4 regions of the Phyllobacterium sp. SB3 genome follow, and region 2 is predicted to be linked to each of the others. Evidence: riboswitches for the same ligand, from Rfam matches in the RefSeq annotation. Region 2 holds a riboswitch; each other region holds the start of a gene.

Region 1 (4,759 bases), on a different contig from region 2:
CCGACGGCCCCTTGGTATCACCGCGCCCCGACACGAGTATGTGCGGATAGGCGAGCCATTGCTCCAGATCGAAGTTGCGAGCGGCAGGGTGACCGTTGCGCATAACCACCACATACTTCTGGTAGAGCAGATCATGGCGCTGAAATGAGACATCCGGCTTGGGAAACACCGATATGGCAAGGTCAACGAAACCCTTGGCCAAGCCATCCAGTGCTTCATCAGCGCCGTGCCAGGGTTGGATGACGAGGTTTATGCCCGGTGCCCGGTTTGCAAGTTCCCGGTATAACGTACCCGCAATGACCATCGCCGGATAATCGCCCATAATGATGCGGACAGTTTGATTAAGCGTTGCAACATCAACCTCGGGTGGATTGAGAATCGTCACCACCTCAGCCAGAAGGTTTTTGATAGGCTCGCGCAGCCCCTCTGCCTTGGCGGTCAACCTCATCCCACCCTTGCCGCGCTCAAGCAACGGATCGTTGAGAAGATGACGGCACCTCTCAAGTGCACTTGAAGTTGCCGGTTGCGAAAGGCCAAGCCGATCTGCAGCACGCGATACATGCGCCTCGTCAAGCAGGGCATCAAGAACAACGAGAAGATTGAGATCTACCGAACGTAAATTCATGCACTGAATAATAGCACAGCATGAGCATCACGTTAAACGATAGTCATGCTTCCACTTCGACATTGCTCAAAGGCTTGGAACAGCAGGCCAAAATATAGCCCTCATCGATTTCCTCATCGAGAATGCCACCATTATGGTTCATGTCGACACTGCCGGAAATCTTCATGATCTTGCAGGTGCCACATAGGCCGGACTCGCAGGCCGCAGCAATGCGAATGCCGGCACCACGCGCTGCCTTCAATATCGTATCGCCTGCCACGCAAGGCACGTCTTTACCGGACATCGAGAATGTCACGACAGATGCAGCTTCAGCAACGTCGGTCGAAATTTCGTCCATCAACGGCAGAACAGGTTCAGCAGCAGAACCAAAGCTTTCCTGATGATAATTGGCCATATCGAAGCCCGAATCTTCAAGCATCGTGCGAACATCGCGCATAAAACCGTCGGGTCCGCAGCAGAAGATCGTGCGCTCTTTAAAGTCTGGCGACAGCAGCGAAAGCTTCGGTGCTTCCAGCCTGCCCCGGATTCCAGTCCAAAGCTGACCCATTTCATGTTCCTTGATCAGAAACGACAGCTTGAGATTGGGCATGCAACTCGTCAGATACTCCAACTCCTTGCGAAAAATGATGTCGCTTGGACGGCGTGCGCAGCTGACAAAACTGATATCGCTTTGCGGCGCGCAATCCTGCATCCAACGCGTCATCGACATCATCGGCGTTATGCCTGAGCCCGCCGAAATGAACAGATATTTGTCACCGGGGTGCTTCGAGATGGAGAAGTCACCCAGTGGGCCAAAGGCTTTCAGCCTTGCACCAGGTGTGAGATTGTCCAGCATCCAGCGTGTACCGATGCTGCTATCCTGCGCCTTGACAGTTATGGCAATCGTGAATGGACGCGAAGGGCTGGAAGACAGCGTATAGGTACGCAAGACCGCTTCCGGTTGTGTACCAAGCTCGAAAGTCATGAACTGGCCCGGCTCATACCGGAACCAGTTCTGATTGTCTGAACGGAATGTGAAGGTCTTCACATTGGGCGCTTCCTCAATGACTGACAGGCACTCCAGCAGATGCAGCCGGTCGTTCCATGGCTGCATCTGATCGAGATGCGGGTATTTTTGAGGAATGCCCATATTCACTATGCTACCTTGCTCAGTCGCTTGCCGCCGTCGAGACGTGTTTCCATGGTGTTGGAATACCATTCGAGGAACTGCAGTACGCCGCCTTCATGCTCGACCGAATATGGGCCCGGCTCATAGGCAGGTGAACGGATGCCAAAGGCATTTTCCTCCACGATCTGGCGATCCTGATCATTGGTTTCGAGCCAAACATGTGTCAGTTCATCGATGGTATAATCGACGCCTTCGACAGCATCCTTATGCACCAGCCACTTGGTCGTTACCTGCGTTTCGGTGGGGCTCAGCGGGAGAACCCGGAAGGAAATCGCGTGATCACCCAGAATGTGGTTCCATGTTGTCGGGTAGTGGTAAAGCAGCAGTGAACCGATTTGCCGTGTGCTCACATCATCGCTGAGCTGACGCGCGACAGCGCGTTTGCCTGACATGGTGTAGCTTTCGGATTCGTGCAGCAGCGGCACGCGCGTTGCACGGAACTGACCATTTTCATCAATACGGAATACACTTGGCAGACCGGCCGCTTCGCACTTGTCCCAGTGCGCCACGATTTCCGGATCATCCTTGGAACCCTGAACGCCGGTCACGCTTGGCGCTTCCGGAAAGGTTTTGCAGAGTTCAGGATGATTTGCGGCACAATGATAGCACTCGCGGTTATTTTCCCAAACCAGCTTCCAATTTCCCTTTTCGACGATGGAGCTTTGGAAGGCGACTTTGGTTTCGCCAAGACGATGCGGAGCGAGATAAGGCTCAATCAACGCGCGTGTTGCTGCAAAATCCGGTGCTATCGGAGCAAGGCAAATGAAAATGTAACCGCCGATGCTTTCGCAATGCACTGTCTTCAGGCTGTGCTGGCTGGCATCAAAATCATCGCCCATCTGGCGCGCGAACAACAGCCGGCCATCCAGTTCGTAAGTCCACTGGTGGTAGGGGCAAACAAGCTTTGCCGAGCTGCCTCGCTCTGAGGCGCAAACGCGCGAACCGCGATGACGGCATGAATTGTGGAAAGCCCGGATTTTCTTTTCACGGTCACGGACGATAACAACCGGATAATCGCCAATCTGCACGGTGAAATAATTGCCAGGTCGCGCCACTTCGCAGTCATGGCCGATGAAGAGCCAATCGCGATAAAAGATATTCTCCATATCCAACCGGAAATAGTCCGGATCGGAATAAAAAGCCTGCTCTAGGCCGTAGCCCGGTTTCCGGTGTTTCAAATTCCGGAGCAGTTCACTATGTGCGTCCATGTCGTGTCCTCGCCATCTCATTTGCGAAAGAACTGACTGGTGGTGACGGAGAAGACCGCCTGTATGGCTACCCATACAAAACAATGCTCCTTGATCGCCCACCGCGATCAGTCGGTGTTATCGCTTGTGGCTGGTTTCCGGGCTCTGGAGTTCCCTAAAGGGTTTCACGGCGCCTTCCCGGAAACCTGTTCCAGTGGCTATTTTGCCGCGTTTCACTCCACTACCGTTGCGGGGGCAGCGCCGGGATTAAACCGGCTTCCCAATTCTCCACCTTCCCTAGAAAGCGGCACCTCAAGTAGCCTGATAAAAGCACTCGCTTGAAAAAAAGAATAGGTGCGGAAACGACATCGCATTTACACAAGACGACACGGCCAAAATGGCGCAGGTTCTGATGTGCCAGAACGGCGCAGCTTGTCCACAACCTTGATTGGATACGCCAATTGCGACCTGAAATTCACTGGCAGCAACCATCGCCGAAGCGATGGTTGAGCAGAAAACACGGTTATAGATCGCGATGCAGATATTGTTTGATCGATTCGGGCTTCATCTCGATCGAGAAGCCTGGCAGTGAAGGTGGCATATAGGCCGCATTCTGAATGTTGCAGGGATCGACAAAATGTTCGTGGAGATGATCGACATATTCAATCACCCTTCCCTCTTTCGTTCCGGAAACGGCAATATAATCAATCATCGACAGATGCTGCACATATTCGCATAGGCCCACACCGCCCGCATGCGGCCAGACAGGCAGATTGTATTTTGCCGCAATGAGCAACACGGCCAGCACTTCGTTCAACCCACCCATGCGGCAGCTGTCGATCTGCACCACATCAATGGCACCTTCCGCAATGAACTGCTTGAACATGATACGGTTCTGGCACATCTCGCCTGTCGCAACCTTGACCGGATGGATAGCTTTGCGAATTTTGCGATGTCCCGCCACATCATCAGGGCTTGTCGGTTCCTCAATGAAGAATGGCTTGACGAAGGCGAGCTTGTTCACCCAGTCAATCGCCTCATTCACTTCCCAGACCTGATTGGCATCAATCATCAAAATACGATCCGGGCCGATGACCTCACGCGCGATGGTGAGGCGCCGGATATCGTCATCAAGATCACGCCCGACCTTCATCTTGACGTGATTGAAACCCGCATCGATAGCTTCCTGACAGAGACGTCGCAGCTTTTCATCCGAATAGCCGAGCCAACCTGCCGAAGTCGTGTAGCAGGCATAACCCTCAGCCTTGAGCGTTTCGATACGCTCTTTCTTGCCGGTTTCTGCCTTATGCAGAATTTCCAGAGCTTCTTCACGGGTCAAAACGTCAGTCAGGTAGCGGAAGTCAACGATGTTGACGATTTCCTCCGGCGTCATCTCACCGACAAGCTGCCAGACTGGTTTCTTTGCTTCCTTGGCCAGCAAATCCCATACGGCGTTGACCACTGCGCCCGTCGCCAGATGCATTGCACCCTTATCGGGCCCGATCCAGCGTAGCTGGCTATCGCCGGTGATGAAATGCCAGAACCTGCCGGGATTTTCCTTTACCCAGTCCAGTTCAAGGCCAACGACAAGATGTTTCATCGCCTCGATTGCCAAACAGCAAATTTCATTGCCGCGACCGATGGTAAAGGTCAGCCCATGACCGGAAAGCCCGGCATCCGTATCCAGCACCACATAGGCAGCTGAGTAATCGGGATCAGGATTCATCGCATCCGAACCATCCAGACTTTGCGATGTAGGAAAACGGATGTCGAATACGC
Region 2 (4,759 bases):
GGTCGCGACGCTTCAAAAGGACGTAATCCTCGCAATCGCCGACAGCATCCGGATAGGCCCAATATTCCTCCACGCCGTAGATTTCCATGTCGGTCAACGGCTTGATTTTCTGATTGTCACTGCTGTTAACGCTGACGATGAGCTGCCAAAAATCATGATTCATCGTTTCGGGCATCACATTGCGGCTTTTTACGCTGCATTCCGCAGGAAGTCTTTTGCAGAACTCGTAATGGCCGATAGGCTGCGATGTCATGCCGCCAGTTTGCATGAAAGGCTCAGCGGCAGATGCGGGATTTGTGCAGAATGCAGCAGCGAAAAACGCGAGGGCAAAGCCCAAGGATTTCATTTTTTTGAGTGCTGCGAACATTCTTTACTCCAAACCCGACTACCGATCGTTAACAAAACGTTAATGTCGGAGTGGACCATGAGTCAATCACAATGGCGCCACGGTCCTGCCATTGTTAATATATGGTTAAAATTTGAGCTTTCGCATTCCCACAATAGGATGATGCAATCCCAAGGTTCCCAAATTGCTTCTCCAACCACTATTGGAATGGTTTTTGGATTGATTGTTTGCAACGACAGGTTGCTCAACAAATTGATATTGTTAGGACTTTTTGAAATGGAGATTTTGATCGGCTACAATGCAAGCAATATTGAACCCAAATAACTTTGCCAAAGAGCTAAATCGTAAGGATTAATCATTGATACGCATCAGGGGGCAGCTTCACTTCGTATTGGTGTTTCAGCTCCGCATGATCGTTAACCAAATAGGGCAGGCCATGCGGCACCCAGACAAAGGGCCCGTTGACCCTTTGTCTGTCAATGCGCTTTCAGTGAGGTGTCAATTAACGGATATGACATCTCCATTGCGGCGATCAATGCTGACTTCTATGTCATTACCACGCCGATCCAAGCCTTCGATTACATAACGGGAACGTGTTTTTCTGACATCATCGACCGTTCGTACGCCTTCACTTTTCGCTATGCGCACCGCTTGGCGCTCGCTGATCTCATCGCGGCGATCCCGTTCTCTGCGATCACGGCGATCCATACGTTCCGGTTCGACCAGACGCACGCCATTGGGGCCTAACTGAATGGTTTGAGCGAAACTCTGTGGCACTGCGGTGAGTGCCATAAGAGATGCGGCACCGATAATAATAAACTTCTTCAACATGGCTTTCTCCTTCCGAGTAGCAATCAATTCCCCGGCCATGTTGAAGAGAACGCATCGTAGGCGATAGCGTTCCCTTCATGATGTTTCGCATTCCAGCCTTCGCCAGAAGCTGGCTATTCCAGCGCGAACGAACCTGTCTTGATTTCTCCAGCCTTGTGATAGGTATTCATCACTACGCCCGTCGTGGAGGCTCTTGAATTGACGAGAGTAAGTGCGCCGGGTTTCGCATCTCCGCTAAAGAAGGCTTTGCCCTTGCCAAGTACAAGCGGGAAAACCCACAGGTTGAGTTCATCGATGAGATTATTGGCAAGCAAGACATGGATGAGTTGGCTGCTGCCTTGAATGAGCAAATCCGGGCCATCGGACTGGCTGAGTTTGCGCACTGCCCCGGGAACATCTGCACCTAAGGTCACGGTATTCTCCCAGTTCACCGTGTTCGGTGAAGAGGTCGCAACATATTTGGTGGCTGCGTTGAACTTGTCAGCAATCGGGTCGCCCTTCTCAGCACGAGGCCAGTGATCTGCAAATATATCGTAGGTTCTACGACCGAGCAGAAGATCGAAAGGCGTACTCATGCCTTTGCTCATGACCTCTCCCATCACTTCGTCCCAGTAGTGAAATGTCCAGCCGCCATATTTAAAGCCGCCATCCGTGTCCTCCTGAGGGCCACCCGGCGCTTGCATAATGCCGTCAAGGGAAAGGAAGGTTGTTGCAATGATCTTTCGCATTCCGAAGTTCCTCTGTTTGGTTAGTATGCAACTAGGACGAACGAGCCTCGACCTTGCCGACACCACCCTCGATTTTTTCTGGACTGAAAGTGATCAGGCCTCCCACATACCCGGAAACCGGTTGTGTTCGGAGATATCACACTGTCGCGCCTGTGCTGTCGGAAGGTCGCAATCCACGCACTTCTTTGTGTCAATTGATGCTTAAATCATCATACTCACGGTGCTGCTTCGGTGACGGGGCTGATAATTGGGAAGCTGGTCTTAAGTCCAGCGCTGCCCCCGCAACGGTAGCGAAGCGTAATTTCCGGCGGATCACCACTGGCCTCTTGAGGCCGGGAAGGTGCCGGAAGAGTCGAGTAGGACAGCTTCGAAGCCCGGAAACCAGCCATGAGCTGAGATGACTCGACTGATTGCGGTGGGCAATCAAAGGGATAATAGCCTTGCGAAGCCCCTCCTGGCCTATCAAACGCAGTGCTACTCTCTTTAAGTTTTCCACCCAGAAAGGTCGGGCCTGCGAAGGTCGCGTTCGCGCGATCTTCGCAACACATTCGAAGTCGTGACGGCGAGGAGCGCTATAGACGTCACGACAGGATCTGAGTTCGAACCACAGACGGGACGGTCTGTCCTGATTTCCACTTAAGTCCATCGTGCAAGTACAATCCAAGGGAGGATACCGTAATGAGCAAGAACAGAGGCGTGGTCTATGTCGGCCCCGGCAGGGTAGAGGTGCAGGACATTGCCGATCCAAGACTGGAGGCGCCGGACGGACGCGCAATTGGCCATGCTGTTATCCTCAAGGTGCTATCGACCAATATTTGCGGCTCCGACCAGCATATGGTTCGTGGCCGCACCACGGCGGAGCCCGGCCTGGTGCTTGGCCATGAGATCACTGGCGAAATCATCGAAAAGGGAAGCGACGTCGAGATGCTGTGCGTCGGCGATATTGTTTCGGTTCCGTTCAATGTCGCCTGCGGCCGCTGCCGCACTTGCAAATCGCAGGACACGGGTGGGTGTCTGCCTTACAGTCAATCCGGCGCGTGCGGGTGGTGCCTATGGCTATGTCGATATGGGTGGATGGATTGGCGGGCAGGCTCGCTATGTCACTGTGCCTTACGCGGATTTCAACCTTCTGAAGATTCCTGACCGTGACCGTGCCATGGCAAAGATGCGTGATCTCACCATGCTTTCGGATATTCTGCCGACAGGCTTCCATGGGGCTGTGAAAGCCGGGGTGGGTGTCGGTTCGGTGGTTTATGTCGCGGGTGCAGGGCCAGTTGGTCTGGCCGCAGCCGCTTCGGCGCGCATTCTAGGCGCTGCGGTCGTCATGATTGGCGATTTCAACAAGGAACGACTGGCTCATGCGGCCAAAGTCGGTTTTGAGCCAATAGACCTTTCAGCCAGTGATCGCCTCGGTGATATGATTGCGCAGGTGACTGGCAGCAACGAGGTGGACAGCGCCATTGATGCCGTGGGCTTTGAGGCTCGTGGACATGGTGGCGGCGAGCAGCCTGCGGTGGTACTCAATCAGATGATGGAGATCACGCGCGCGGCAGGTTCCATCGGCATTCCGGGGCTTTATGTGACAGAAGACCCGGGCGCGGTGGACAGTGCCGCCAAGCATGGCAATCTCTCACTGCGTTTCGGCCTTGGTTGGGCGAAGGCGCAATCCTTTCACACAGGCCAGACCCCGGTGTTGAAATATAATCGCCAGCTTATGCAGGCTATCCTTTATGACCGCCTGCCCATTGCCGATATCGTCAATGCGAAGATCATCTCGCTGGAAGAAGCAGAACAGGGCTATGAAAGCTTCGATAAGGGCGCAGCACAGAAATTCGTGCTCGACCCGCACGGCGCTCTCGGTCAGGCAGCATAGAGCCTCCCAAGCTCATGTCGTGGCCCGCTCCGATTGGAGCGGGCTTTTTTTATGACGCATCACGGACCAGCAGCCAGAGCATGTAAAGCCCGCCTATGCTGACGGTGACAATTCCGACGGGCAGGCTGAATGGACTGAACAGGTGCTGCGCAACAGCATCGGCTCCAAGCAAAAGTACGGCGCCAGTACAGGCTGAAGCAGCAAGCGTCATGGATCGCGTCCGGCAAAGGCGCTGCGCAATCTGCGGGGCAGCAAGGGCGATGAAGACCACTGGGCCTGTAGCAGCAGTTGCAGCCGCAACCAACATTACGCCCACTATCATCAGCCAAAGACGCGTTGAACCCACAGACAGGCCGAGAGCCCCGGCCATATCGTCCCCCATCTCCATCATTCGCACACGGCGTGCCAGACCAAGACACAAGCACATGCCAAGCGTGCAAGCGATCGCAGAAGGTATAGCGCGGGCCCAGGTCATGCCATTCAATGAACCGGCACCCCAGAGGGCCGCGCTCATGACTGTTTCAAGACTGCCGGTTATCATCAGCCACATATTGAATGCAGTCAGCATCGCGCTGACAGCGATACCGATCATGATGAGCCGGAAGCCCTGAATGCCTTGCCGCCAACTGAGCAGATAGACGATCACCGCCGTTAAAAGTCCACCGCCAAGAGCGCCCAACGTAATCATCACGTGATCGCCGTGAAACAGGACAATAGTGATAAGAACACCCGTATAGGCACCGGTGTTAAAGCCGATGATATCCGGGCTGCCGAGCGGATTGCGGATGAGCGATTGAAATATCGCACCGCTCATCCCTAGCGCCGCCCCAAGGATCAGCGCCATGGTGATGCGCGGCAGGCGCCAGTCCAGCACGATCATGGCGGTACGTGGATTGGCGCGACCGCTTAGAGCGGAAAGGGTGTCGGCAAAAGAGAGAGGTAACGTTCCAAGCCCAAGTACAAAAACGGCGAGAATCAGTG
Region 3 (4,759 bases), on a different contig from region 2:
GGCACTCGCGGTGAATGGATGTCGTAAACGCCAGGCCCGATCTCGTTCGGATATTTGTAGGTTTTGAAGGCGTCCAGAAGTTCCATCTTCGAGCGTGAGGTTTCGATGGAAATCACGTCTGCGTCCATTGCAGCGATGGCGTCGATGATATCGTTGAACTCGGAGTAACACATATGGGTGTGGATCTGCGTTTCATCGGCGACACCAGTTGAGCACAAGCGGAAGCTTTCCACGGCCCAATCGAGATAGGTTTTCCAGTCAGCTTTGCGAAGCGGCAGGCCTTCTCTAAGCGCCGCTTCATCAATCTGGATCATTGCCGCGCCAGCCTTTTCCAGGTCAGTGACTTCGTCACGGATAGCGAGCGCGATCTGACGGCATGTTGCGGAGCGAGGAAGATCATCGCGGACAAAGGACCAGTTGAGGATTGTCACCGGGCCCGTAAGCATGCCTTTGACGGGCTTGTCTGTCAGGGACTGCGCATATTTCCACCAACCCACTGTCATCGGGCGTGGGCGGGAGACGTCACCGAAGATGATGGGTGGACGCACATAGCGGGAACCATAGCTTTGCACCCAGGCGTGTTGAGTGAAGGCAAATCCTGAGAGTTGTTCACCGAAATATTGAACCATGTCATTGCGCTCGAATTCGCCGTGAACAAGCACATCAAGGCCGATCTCTTCCTGCCAGCGGATGGCAGCTTCGGTCTCCTGTCGAAGAAAACCTTCATACTCAATATAAGTGATCTCACCCTTGGCATGTGATGAGCGAGCCTTGCGGACTTCCGGCGTCTGCGGGAAAGAACCGATGGTTGTGGTCGGGAATGCCGGTAGGCCCAGCTTGTCGCCCTGAAGTTTTTGGCGTTGCCAGAACAAGCTTTTGCGCTTTTTCAGGGCGTCACCGATCCCCGCGATGCGGCCTTCAACCAGCGGATCATGAACCTTGGGCGATGCACGGCGCGATGCGATGGCATCTGTCGCTGTTTTTAACTCGGTTGCAACAGCGCCTTTTCCTTCGGATAAAGCGCGGCCAAGGATGGAGAGTTCATCCATTTTCTGCGTGGAAAATGCAAGCCAGCTTTTCAGGTCGCTCTCAAGTTTTGTTTCCAGTTCCAGATCTATCGGCACATGCAGGAGCGAACAGGAGGGGGCGATTTCTACAAGATGCGCGCCGCGTTCCGTAACGAGTTTTTCCACACGATCTACTATAGCGCTGAGATCTGAACGCCAGATGTTTCGGCCGTCAATAACGCCGAGTGACAGTACCTGATCCTTTCTCGCCTTGGCGACAATATCGCCGAGCTGTTCAGGAGCACGCACCAAATCGATGTGCAAACCATGTACCGGCAAAGCAACAGCCGTATCCAGGTTATCAGCGAGTGCACCGAAGTAGGTGGCCAGCAGGATTTTCAGTTCAGGGGCAGCTGCGGTCAGTTTGTCGTAGGCGAACTTGAATGCGTAACGCTCGTTCGGGACCAGATCGAGTACCAGAGCAGGCTCATCGATTTGTACCCAATCAGCGCCTGCATGTGCCAATTTACGCAGGAGTTCTTCATAGACAGGCAGAAGCTTCTGAAGCAGCGCAATAGGATCGAAGCCTTCTTCATGGGACTTGGCTAGCTTGAGGAACGTGACTGGGCCAAGAATGACTGGACGTGTTTGAATGCCCAAGGCCTTAGCTTCGAGGAAATGATCAATAACCTTCGTCGAGGACAGGACGAATGTTTGATCGTCGGCGAGTTCCGGCACCATATAGTGATAGTTGGTGTCGAACCATTTGGTCATTTCCAAAGCTGTGACACCATGCCCGTGATCATGCTCGTGGCCCGCATGACCACAATCATTTGCAGCATGTCCCTGGCTGCCGCGAGCCATTGCAAAGTAAGTCTCCAAAGATACCTCTCCGCCTTTCCAACCATAGGCGGCGGGGATCGCACCGACCATGATGGCGGTATCGAGGACGTGGTCGTATAGCGAGAAATCGTTTGATGGAATCCTGGTGATTCCGCGATCGCGTTGTTCGGTCCAACTGGCAGCGCGCAGCTCTTTTGCAGTGGCAAGAAGCTCAGTTGCGGAAGATTTGCCGGACCAATACGATTCAAGAGCAAACTTTAGCTCTCGTCGCCGGCCGATGCGCGGCACACCGAGAGTGGCGATAGCAATTTTAGATTCAGACATAACTTTAACCCCGACATAAGTTAGGGGCGTGGGCAAGCGGACGCGTGCAGGGATAGACCGCTCGACTACGGTCATTTGCTGCGACACACCGGGACACCCCGCCCGTGGACGTTCTTTTGTCTTGGCAGGTCTCCTGGCTCGCGGGTCGTCGCCTTTGCCCGTCTTCCCAAGGCTTTCGCCCCAGTGACACTAATGGACAACAGCTCGCCGCTTACAGTTGCGGGGGCAGCTCCGGCATTGCGTAATCACGCGCACCGGCTTCCCTCTTAGCCCTGGCGAACCTTGAAGGCGCCCAGAGAACCATGACCTCGCTAATTTCGGACAAGAGAACGCCGTTGTCAAGACGATATAAAGAAATGTTTATATCCTTACGTGTTTCCAGCGGGTGGTGAAGTCTCTTATGGGTGTTTTTAAATAAGGTCGATCAGATATGATCTGCAGATCATGTGAAGTTATGTTCATTTTTTTATGCCGACCTAATTAATTTGGTTTATGACTCTAGTTTTCCATGGAGATGTACGATGAGTTTGCGCAGGTTGTTTGTTTTCCTAACCTTGTTGGTCTTGTCTGTCTCAAGCGCTGGAGCGGGCTCTCTGCCAAAGCCTACTGGTAAGCCGATATTGGTAGTATCGGGGAATATTACCAATAAAAACAATGAATCGAGTGCGGAATTCGATCGGGCTATGCTGGAAGGAATCGGTCTGCAGACTATTGAAACGACAACCCCCTGGTACGAGTCGCGGATGCGCTTCGAAGGTGTTCCATTTGATAAACTCATGGAACTATTAGGAGCTACGGGCACCAAAGTTACAGCCGTAGCTTTGAACGATTATGTAACAACCATTCCCATGGAAGATTTCAAGAAGTTCAAAGTCGTGCTCGCAATGAAGCGCAATGGCAATTATATGCCTGTCCGGGACAAGGGACCATTATTTATTGTTTATCCCTACGACAGTGATCCACAACTCCAGACACAAACATATTACACCCGCTCTGCGTGGCAGGTTGCCAAGCTGATAGTCGAGTAAAGCAAACGTGAGACGGATTCTCGGGATTATCATCTGCTGCTTTATGTTAGCGACGGGCTACATATCGTACGATATCGCTGAGCGCCAAACCGCCTTACAGAAATTCGCGCGTTACAATGACTCTTGGGCAGTTGGTCAAACAGTGTCCGAGTATATGAGACTAGAACATCGTTTGGCTGCTTATACACTCGGCTTGGAAGGCGTTGATCGCGATGAGGTTCGCCTGCGCCTTGACATTATGCTGGGTCGCCTGGAGTTGCTCCAGCAGGGTAATCTCGAAGAGTTTATCCAACGGGATATTCAACGGAGTGAACTCATCGTAAAACTTCGTAATGTCCTGGAGACCTTGGATCAGCGGTTCGACGCGCTGGATACGAATGGACTCAAGGCAACGCTCCGGTCAATGGCAGCCCTGGATGGATCAATGACGGCCCTGGCGTCTGCTTCGGTCGAATTCGACGTTGCATTGATCGCGACCGCTCAAGCAGAATTGCAACAGCTCCATCTCATTTATACTGGGCTTACTGGCGGGCTGATATTTTGTGGAATGGGACTGGTAGTCTTGCTGCTTCGTCACAACAACTTGTTGGATAGTGCGCACCGCAAGACGCAACGATTGACGGATGAACTCCGTCAAACATCAAAGGAATTGCAAACTCAGAACAATCGGTTGGAGCATGTCGCCCACCATGATGCCCTTACCGGTCTGCCGAATCGTATTCTGTTCCGGCAGGACCTGGAAGCGAGATTGAAGTCCGCAAGGGCAGGGGGACCATCAGCCGTTATCCTTCTTCTCGATCTGGATGGGTTCAAGGATGTGAACGACACGCTGGGTCATGATGTAGGGGATCGCCTCCTTCAAGCTGTTGCAAACAGGCTCACACAGGCAGGCCATAATGGCAGCCTTATCTGTCGATTGGGCGGTGATGAGTTTGCTGTTCTGACCGCTGGTTTGGCCGCCAAACAGGCTTTCGATTTCGCTCACCGATTAATGAATGAGGTCAGTTTTCCTTACCATGTAAACGGGCGTGAAATTAAGATTGGTACATGCATCGGCGTTGCCATATCGGAAATGGAACCAGACACAGAAGAGCTCTTCAAGCACGCTGATCTCGCCCTCTATGAGGCCAAGGCCCTTGGCCCCGGACATGCCTGCGTTTTTCAGTCGCAAATGCAAACCAATTTGATCCTTAAAAAATCATTTGAGACGGATCTTCTTCAAGCGCTGAAAAACGGCGAAATGGAAGTATTCTATCAGCCTCAAGCCAGCACATCGACGCGCGAGATATGTGGTTATGAAGCCCTTTTGCGTTGGTTCCATCCGACACGCGGACAAGTACCCCCTTCGGAATTTGTTCCGGTTGCAGAGCGAATCGGGTTTATCCACGAGCTGGGGGAATGGGTGCTTAGGACCGCATGCATAGATGCCGCAAGTTGGCCAAAATCACTTAAAGTGGCAGTCAATCTTTCTTCTGTGCAGTTCCGAAGTCGCGACCTTATCAAGAGTGTTGTTGCCATTCTCGCTCAGAGCGGACTGAGCCCAGACCGGCTTGAACT
Region 4 (4,759 bases), 480 kb from region 2:
GGCTCGATACCGCAACACCTGCGAGGATGATGGTGAGCACGCTGGCGCCCCTGCCAGCCAGCAACTGGACGATAAGTACCGCGACGACGGCACCGGCCAACGCCATAAGCGGCAGGGCCAGCGGAAACAGCAGAGACAATCCCGTATAGATCGCGATAACCGCCCCAAGTGATGCGGACGCGCTGATGCCGAGCAAGCCCGGTTCAGCCAGCGGGTTACGCAGATAGCCTTGCAGTACCGCGCCCGAAAGTCCGAGCGACGCTCCGATCATCAATCCAAGTAAAGCGCGTGGCAGGCGAATTTCGCGCATGACGAGAACAATCGCATCACCCCGTCCCGACAACAATGCATTCAGGCTTTCCGACATGGCCAGCGAGGCCGGGCCAGTCAGCAAAGACAGCGTGAATAACACAAGCGTCAGCAATACCAGGCAGACAAGGAGTAGCCAGTAGCGGTCTTTCATCGCTGTTCCGCCAGAAGTTGCACGGCGTCAACCGTAAATGGCCCGCCGCAAATCCAGTACTTGTCCGGAATATCAATCGGATGCTTGCCGTTCAGTGTCGCCCGGAATGCCGGATGTACCTGAGCCTCATAAGCAAGAGCCGGAGTGGGATAGGCATTGTGTGCTGCAACAAGATCTGGCTTGGCCATCACAAGCTGCTCCAGCGGCAATTTCTGCGTGCCTTGCATACCAAGTTTTTCGCCGAGATTTACAAGACCCGCATGTCTGACAACATCGTCCGCCAATGTGCCTTTACCGGAGGTGAGCTGATTGGCGTAATAGAGGGCTATTGTCGGCGCCGCTCCGGCTTTTGCCTGCGAGCTTTCCCGGATTCGCGCAAGCCTCTCATCCATTACACGGATCATTTCCCGTGCCTTGGCTTCCTGACCCAACAGTTTACCCATCCGGATAATATTTGATCGTATGTCATCGAATGATGATTCCGGCTCGAACTCTTCAACGCGAAAACCAAGGCGCTTGAGCATGTCTACGGTAGCCCGTGTCGTGTAGCTGCCGGCAATAATCAGGTCCGGCTGCATCAGGAAAATCTCTTCCGCCAGCCCATGATTGACCACATAGGCCTTGGCTCTTTCGGCCAGCACCGAAGCTCCCATGTCCCCGGCAAGATAGGAGACGGAATAGAGCTGGCCCTCATCCGCAAGCAGCATGGCAAGCTGATCCGTGCAAAGGTTCATCGAGACAACCTTTATTGGAGACACTGCTTGGGCTGACGAGCCCAAGGCAGCTAACAGGAAAAAGCAAAGAAGTAATTTGCCGAATGGCATCATCTAGAAGCTTCCCTTGAGACCCACAAAGGCAGTGCGTCCCGGTGTGCTAAACCCAAACACCTCTTCATAGTTCTCATCAAACAGGTTTTCGATCCTTGCATAGGCTTCCACCTTGTCATTGAACTTGTAGCTGCCCCCAATATTGACCAGCGTATATTCATCCAACCCAACTCGGCTCGGAGCCGGTGAGGTAAATGCGTCATCCTCCATCTTGCCATTGAATGTAACTTCGCCAAAAACCCGGGCACGATCTTCATAGAATGTATAGGCCGCATTCAATGAACCCGAATGCTTTGGACGGCGCACCTCTTCCCGGCCATCCGGGTCGGTTGCGTCCGTGTAGGTGTAGGTCGCTGTCGTGGTAAAGCCGTTCATCAAATTGACGGTCGCCGACACCTCAACACCCTGACGGCGGCTCGTGCCATTCTGGTTAATTGGCGTAGCCACAGGCGCATATATCGTGACGATTTCGTCGGTAAGGTTTTGGTGGAAATAGGTTACGTCCAACACAAGCCGATCATCAAAAAAGCTCTGCTCAACACCGATATCCCAACCAAGGCTCTTTTCCGGTTTTAAATCCGGATTGCCCAGATAGGTGGAAGGAAAGAAGCCGAACTGCTCATAAAATGTCGGGTTAGTCACACCTGTTCCGACCGAACTGTGCAAACGCGTTCCCCATCCGGGAATTTTCCAGGCAGCGCCAATGCTGTAGGTCGAAGCATCCTTGAAACGGTCGTTACCATCATGCCTTACAGCGGCATTCAAATAGAGCTGGTCGTAAAATTCGCCCCTGTACTCCCCCACGAATGAATGCGTCGTGCGATCATGTTTGTCGAATTGCGATGAGCTGGAAGAGTCAATCTTCGATGCTTTTTGCTGGAATGTCTCACGCTCACCCTCATAACCCGCTGTCAGCGTGTGCTTCGCCTCGGCAAAGGACGGCGTTTCGAACGTATAGCTTGCCTGATAGGAACCAGAGAACCTGTTGCCGTCATTTCCGGATTCGTAATCGCCATCCTTGAAGTATTCGCGCTTGGTATCTCCATCCTTGATACGCGCCTTCTGAACCAGCGCTCCGTCAAGAGAGGTCCACGTGATCCCCAGCGAGCCCAGCAATTCCTCAGTTGATGTCTGATTATCACTATCGATGGGCAATCCTTGGAAAGGCGAGCCGTAATCGCCCTCGCGATCATAATCACTTTTGCGATTAACGTAACGGAATGTACCGTCAAGAACGACATCCGGCGTCAGGTCGATCTTGAACTTGCCATTGATCGTGCCGTTACGGTCACCATCCTTTTCCGAGCCGAAACGGGAAACATTGAACCCGTCATTCTGACGCCATGCGCCCGACAGCGAGAAGTCGTAATTCTCCTTGCCACCCTGCAGAAGCACACTGCCCAGCCATGTCCCGTCCGTGCCTGCCTCAGTGCGTCCGCTCACCTTGAAACCATCGCGCGAGCCGCCCTTGGTGATGATATTGACAACACCAGCCAAGGCATTCGATCCCCAGAATGCACTCTGCGGTCCGCGCAAAACTTCGATATGATCGATATCCGCTACCTGCAAACTGCCGAAATCAAACTCGCCATTGCCGGTCTCACTCGCTTCGATACCGTCAATCATCACAAGCAGATGGTTGCCCTCTGCACCACGTACACGCACCTGCGTCACGCCGCCATAGGAACCTGTTCGTGAGACAGCGAAGCCCGGAACCTGCCGTAACGCATCCGCTACGTAACGGGTCTGGTTTTGCTCAAGCTGCTCACCGGTTATGACCGTATAGGCGCGGCCCGATTTCTCCGCCTCGATTTTCGACTGGCCAAGATCGATATAGATCGGATCAAGCTGGATGGAGCCATCCGCGCTGGTCGTCTCCTGCGCTTTTGCAGCGCCACCCAGAATAAGGAATGCGGCCCCCACAAGACCTGCCTGCTTCAACATGTTCGCCCCCACGGCTTGCCAGCATGTTACGGGCTGGCGATTGCGACTGAACCGCGAACGGGGGAAAATGATGTGTGGACAAGAACGCCAATCACCCATCGCCCTGCAAGCGGCAACACTTTTTCAAATGTCACCGCGTTCATAGCGACCGCGCCGGAACACACCCCGTGCTCAGGCTTGGTGACCGGATCTGGCAGGTCTCCTGACTTCCGGATCATTGCAAGCTCTTCCGCCTTCCCAATCGCGCCGTTGCGCTTTCAGTGGCATATGGAAGACCGCTTCCCGGTTACAGTTGCGGGGGCAGCCACGGATTAGGCCCCGAAATGGGTCATCCTCACCGTGTTCCCTTTTAATCCGCATATAATTGCGGAACCAGTTCCATATTCTGGATAGCAACTGTGCAGGAACCGGTCAATCGCGATACAATTTTAGGGCGGGATAGACTGCGGCAGAACATCCGCCTTTCACTCTTCGACTTCCTCAAACGGCTTCTTGAGCAGATAGGTATCCATGATCCAGCCCTTTTGAGCACGGGCCACATTGCGCAATCGCTCGATATCATCCACGACCTCGCGTAGCTTGCCAGACATGAGAATCTCATCCTCGGTGCCGATATAGGCGCCCCAATAGATATCGACATCCTCATGGAGATTCTTGAAAGCCCCCTCGCCGTCGAGCATGACCACGACGCTTTCCGAATTATTCGGAAAGCCTTCCGCCAGCTTTCGCCCTGTCGTGATGGTGATCGACTCGCCTATGCGATTGAGCACGACCTTGTGCTTGGCCGTCAGCGCCTGAATGCTGGTAATGCCGGGAATGACATCATACTCGAGTTCGAAATTGCCCTTGGCGTTCAATCTGTCGAGAATACGGATCGTACTGTCATAGAGCGATGGATCACCCCAGACGAGGAAAGCACCGCATTCATCGTCGCCCAGCTCCTCCATGAGAAGATGTTCATACGTCGCCTCAACCTTGTCATGCCAATCGGTGACACTCGCGCGATAGGTGGATGAGGGCTTTTGGCGGATCGGCGTTTCAAAATCCACCATGCGATAATCGGGATCGGTAATGAACCGCTCACAGATTTCACGGCGAATGCGCGACAATTGCTCCTTCTCCGCACCCTTGTCCGGAATGAAAAACACATCGACCTGATTGAGAGCGTTGACAGCCTGTATGGTGACGTAATCCGGGTTGCCAGCGCCAATCCCGATAATGAGCACCTTGCGTTTCACTGGGCCGCACGCGCAACCGGCGTCGCCGCCAGTCCCTGCTTCTCTTCAATCAACGCACAAAACAGATCATGCAGCCGTTTCGCTCCTGCGTACTTGCCCGCATAGGCTTCAAGCTTGATGACCTCGCTGCTCGCAGCAGCCACGATATCGACGCCCCGCGGGCGGGACAGCAGCCATGCGAAGAACACATCTTCCGGTGCACTGGATGCATCCACGGCAGGCGGATTGTTGTGTTGGCTTGTACTGGCGCCGAGAGACATGCTTAACCCCGATTGCTGGGGGCAAGG

The links. A riboswitch is a leader RNA that binds a small molecule or an ion and turns the genes downstream of it on or off. The one in region 2 is predicted to bind cobalamin.
Region 1: linked by a shared signal. The riboswitch ahead of ABKW30_RS12045 (aromatic ring-hydroxylating dioxygenase subunit alpha) and the one ahead of fdhA (formaldehyde dehydrogenase, glutathione-independent) in region 2 are both predicted to bind cobalamin.
Region 3: linked by a shared signal. The riboswitch ahead of metE (5-methyltetrahydropteroyltriglutamate--homocysteine S-methyltransferase) and the one ahead of fdhA (formaldehyde dehydrogenase, glutathione-independent) in region 2 are both predicted to bind cobalamin.
Region 4: linked by a shared signal. The riboswitch ahead of ABKW30_RS01175 (TonB-dependent receptor) and the one ahead of fdhA (formaldehyde dehydrogenase, glutathione-independent) in region 2 are both predicted to bind cobalamin.

The regions. Positions count from the first base shown of each region.
Region 1 is NZ_JBDYKI010000003.1:180,556-185,314, reverse strand. It holds gene ABKW30_RS12055 (LysR family transcriptional regulator) at 1-625, opposite strand, end outside; gene ABKW30_RS12050 (hybrid-cluster NAD(P)-dependent oxidoreductase) at 669-1,754, opposite strand; gene ABKW30_RS12045 (aromatic ring-hydroxylating dioxygenase subunit alpha) at 1,760-3,001, opposite strand; cobalamin riboswitch at 3,112-3,310, opposite strand; gene ABKW30_RS12040 (L-fuconate dehydratase) at 3,504-4,759, opposite strand, start outside.
Region 2 is NZ_JBDYKI010000001.1:713,460-718,218, forward strand. It holds gene ABKW30_RS03545 (transglutaminase-like cysteine peptidase) at 1-268, opposite strand, end outside; gene ABKW30_RS03550 (hypothetical protein) at 425-670, shown strand; gene ABKW30_RS03555 (PepSY domain-containing protein) at 845-1,177, opposite strand; gene ABKW30_RS03560 (dihydrofolate reductase family protein) at 1,291-1,905, opposite strand; cobalamin riboswitch at 2,107-2,310, shown strand; partial or broken gene fdhA (formaldehyde dehydrogenase, glutathione-independent) at 2,584-3,778, shown strand; gene fepG (iron-enterobactin ABC transporter permease) at 3,828-4,759, opposite strand, start outside.
Region 3 is NZ_JBDYKI010000002.1:391,799-396,557, reverse strand. It holds gene metE (5-methyltetrahydropteroyltriglutamate--homocysteine S-methyltransferase) at 1-2,153, opposite strand, end outside; cobalamin riboswitch at 2,280-2,494, opposite strand; gene ABKW30_RS08360 (molybdopterin-dependent oxidoreductase) at 2,696-3,202, shown strand; gene ABKW30_RS08355 (EAL domain-containing protein) at 3,210-4,759, shown strand, end outside.
Region 4 is NZ_JBDYKI010000001.1:232,018-236,776, forward strand. It holds gene ABKW30_RS01165 (iron ABC transporter permease) at 1-463, opposite strand, end outside; gene ABKW30_RS01170 (ABC transporter substrate-binding protein) at 460-1,197, opposite strand; gene ABKW30_RS01175 (TonB-dependent receptor) at 1,291-3,234, opposite strand; gene ABKW30_RS01180 (hypothetical protein) at 3,261-3,452, opposite strand; cobalamin riboswitch at 3,409-3,626, opposite strand; gene cobF (precorrin-6A synthase (deacetylating)) at 3,699-4,472, opposite strand; gene ABKW30_RS01190 (hypothetical protein) at 4,469-4,732, opposite strand.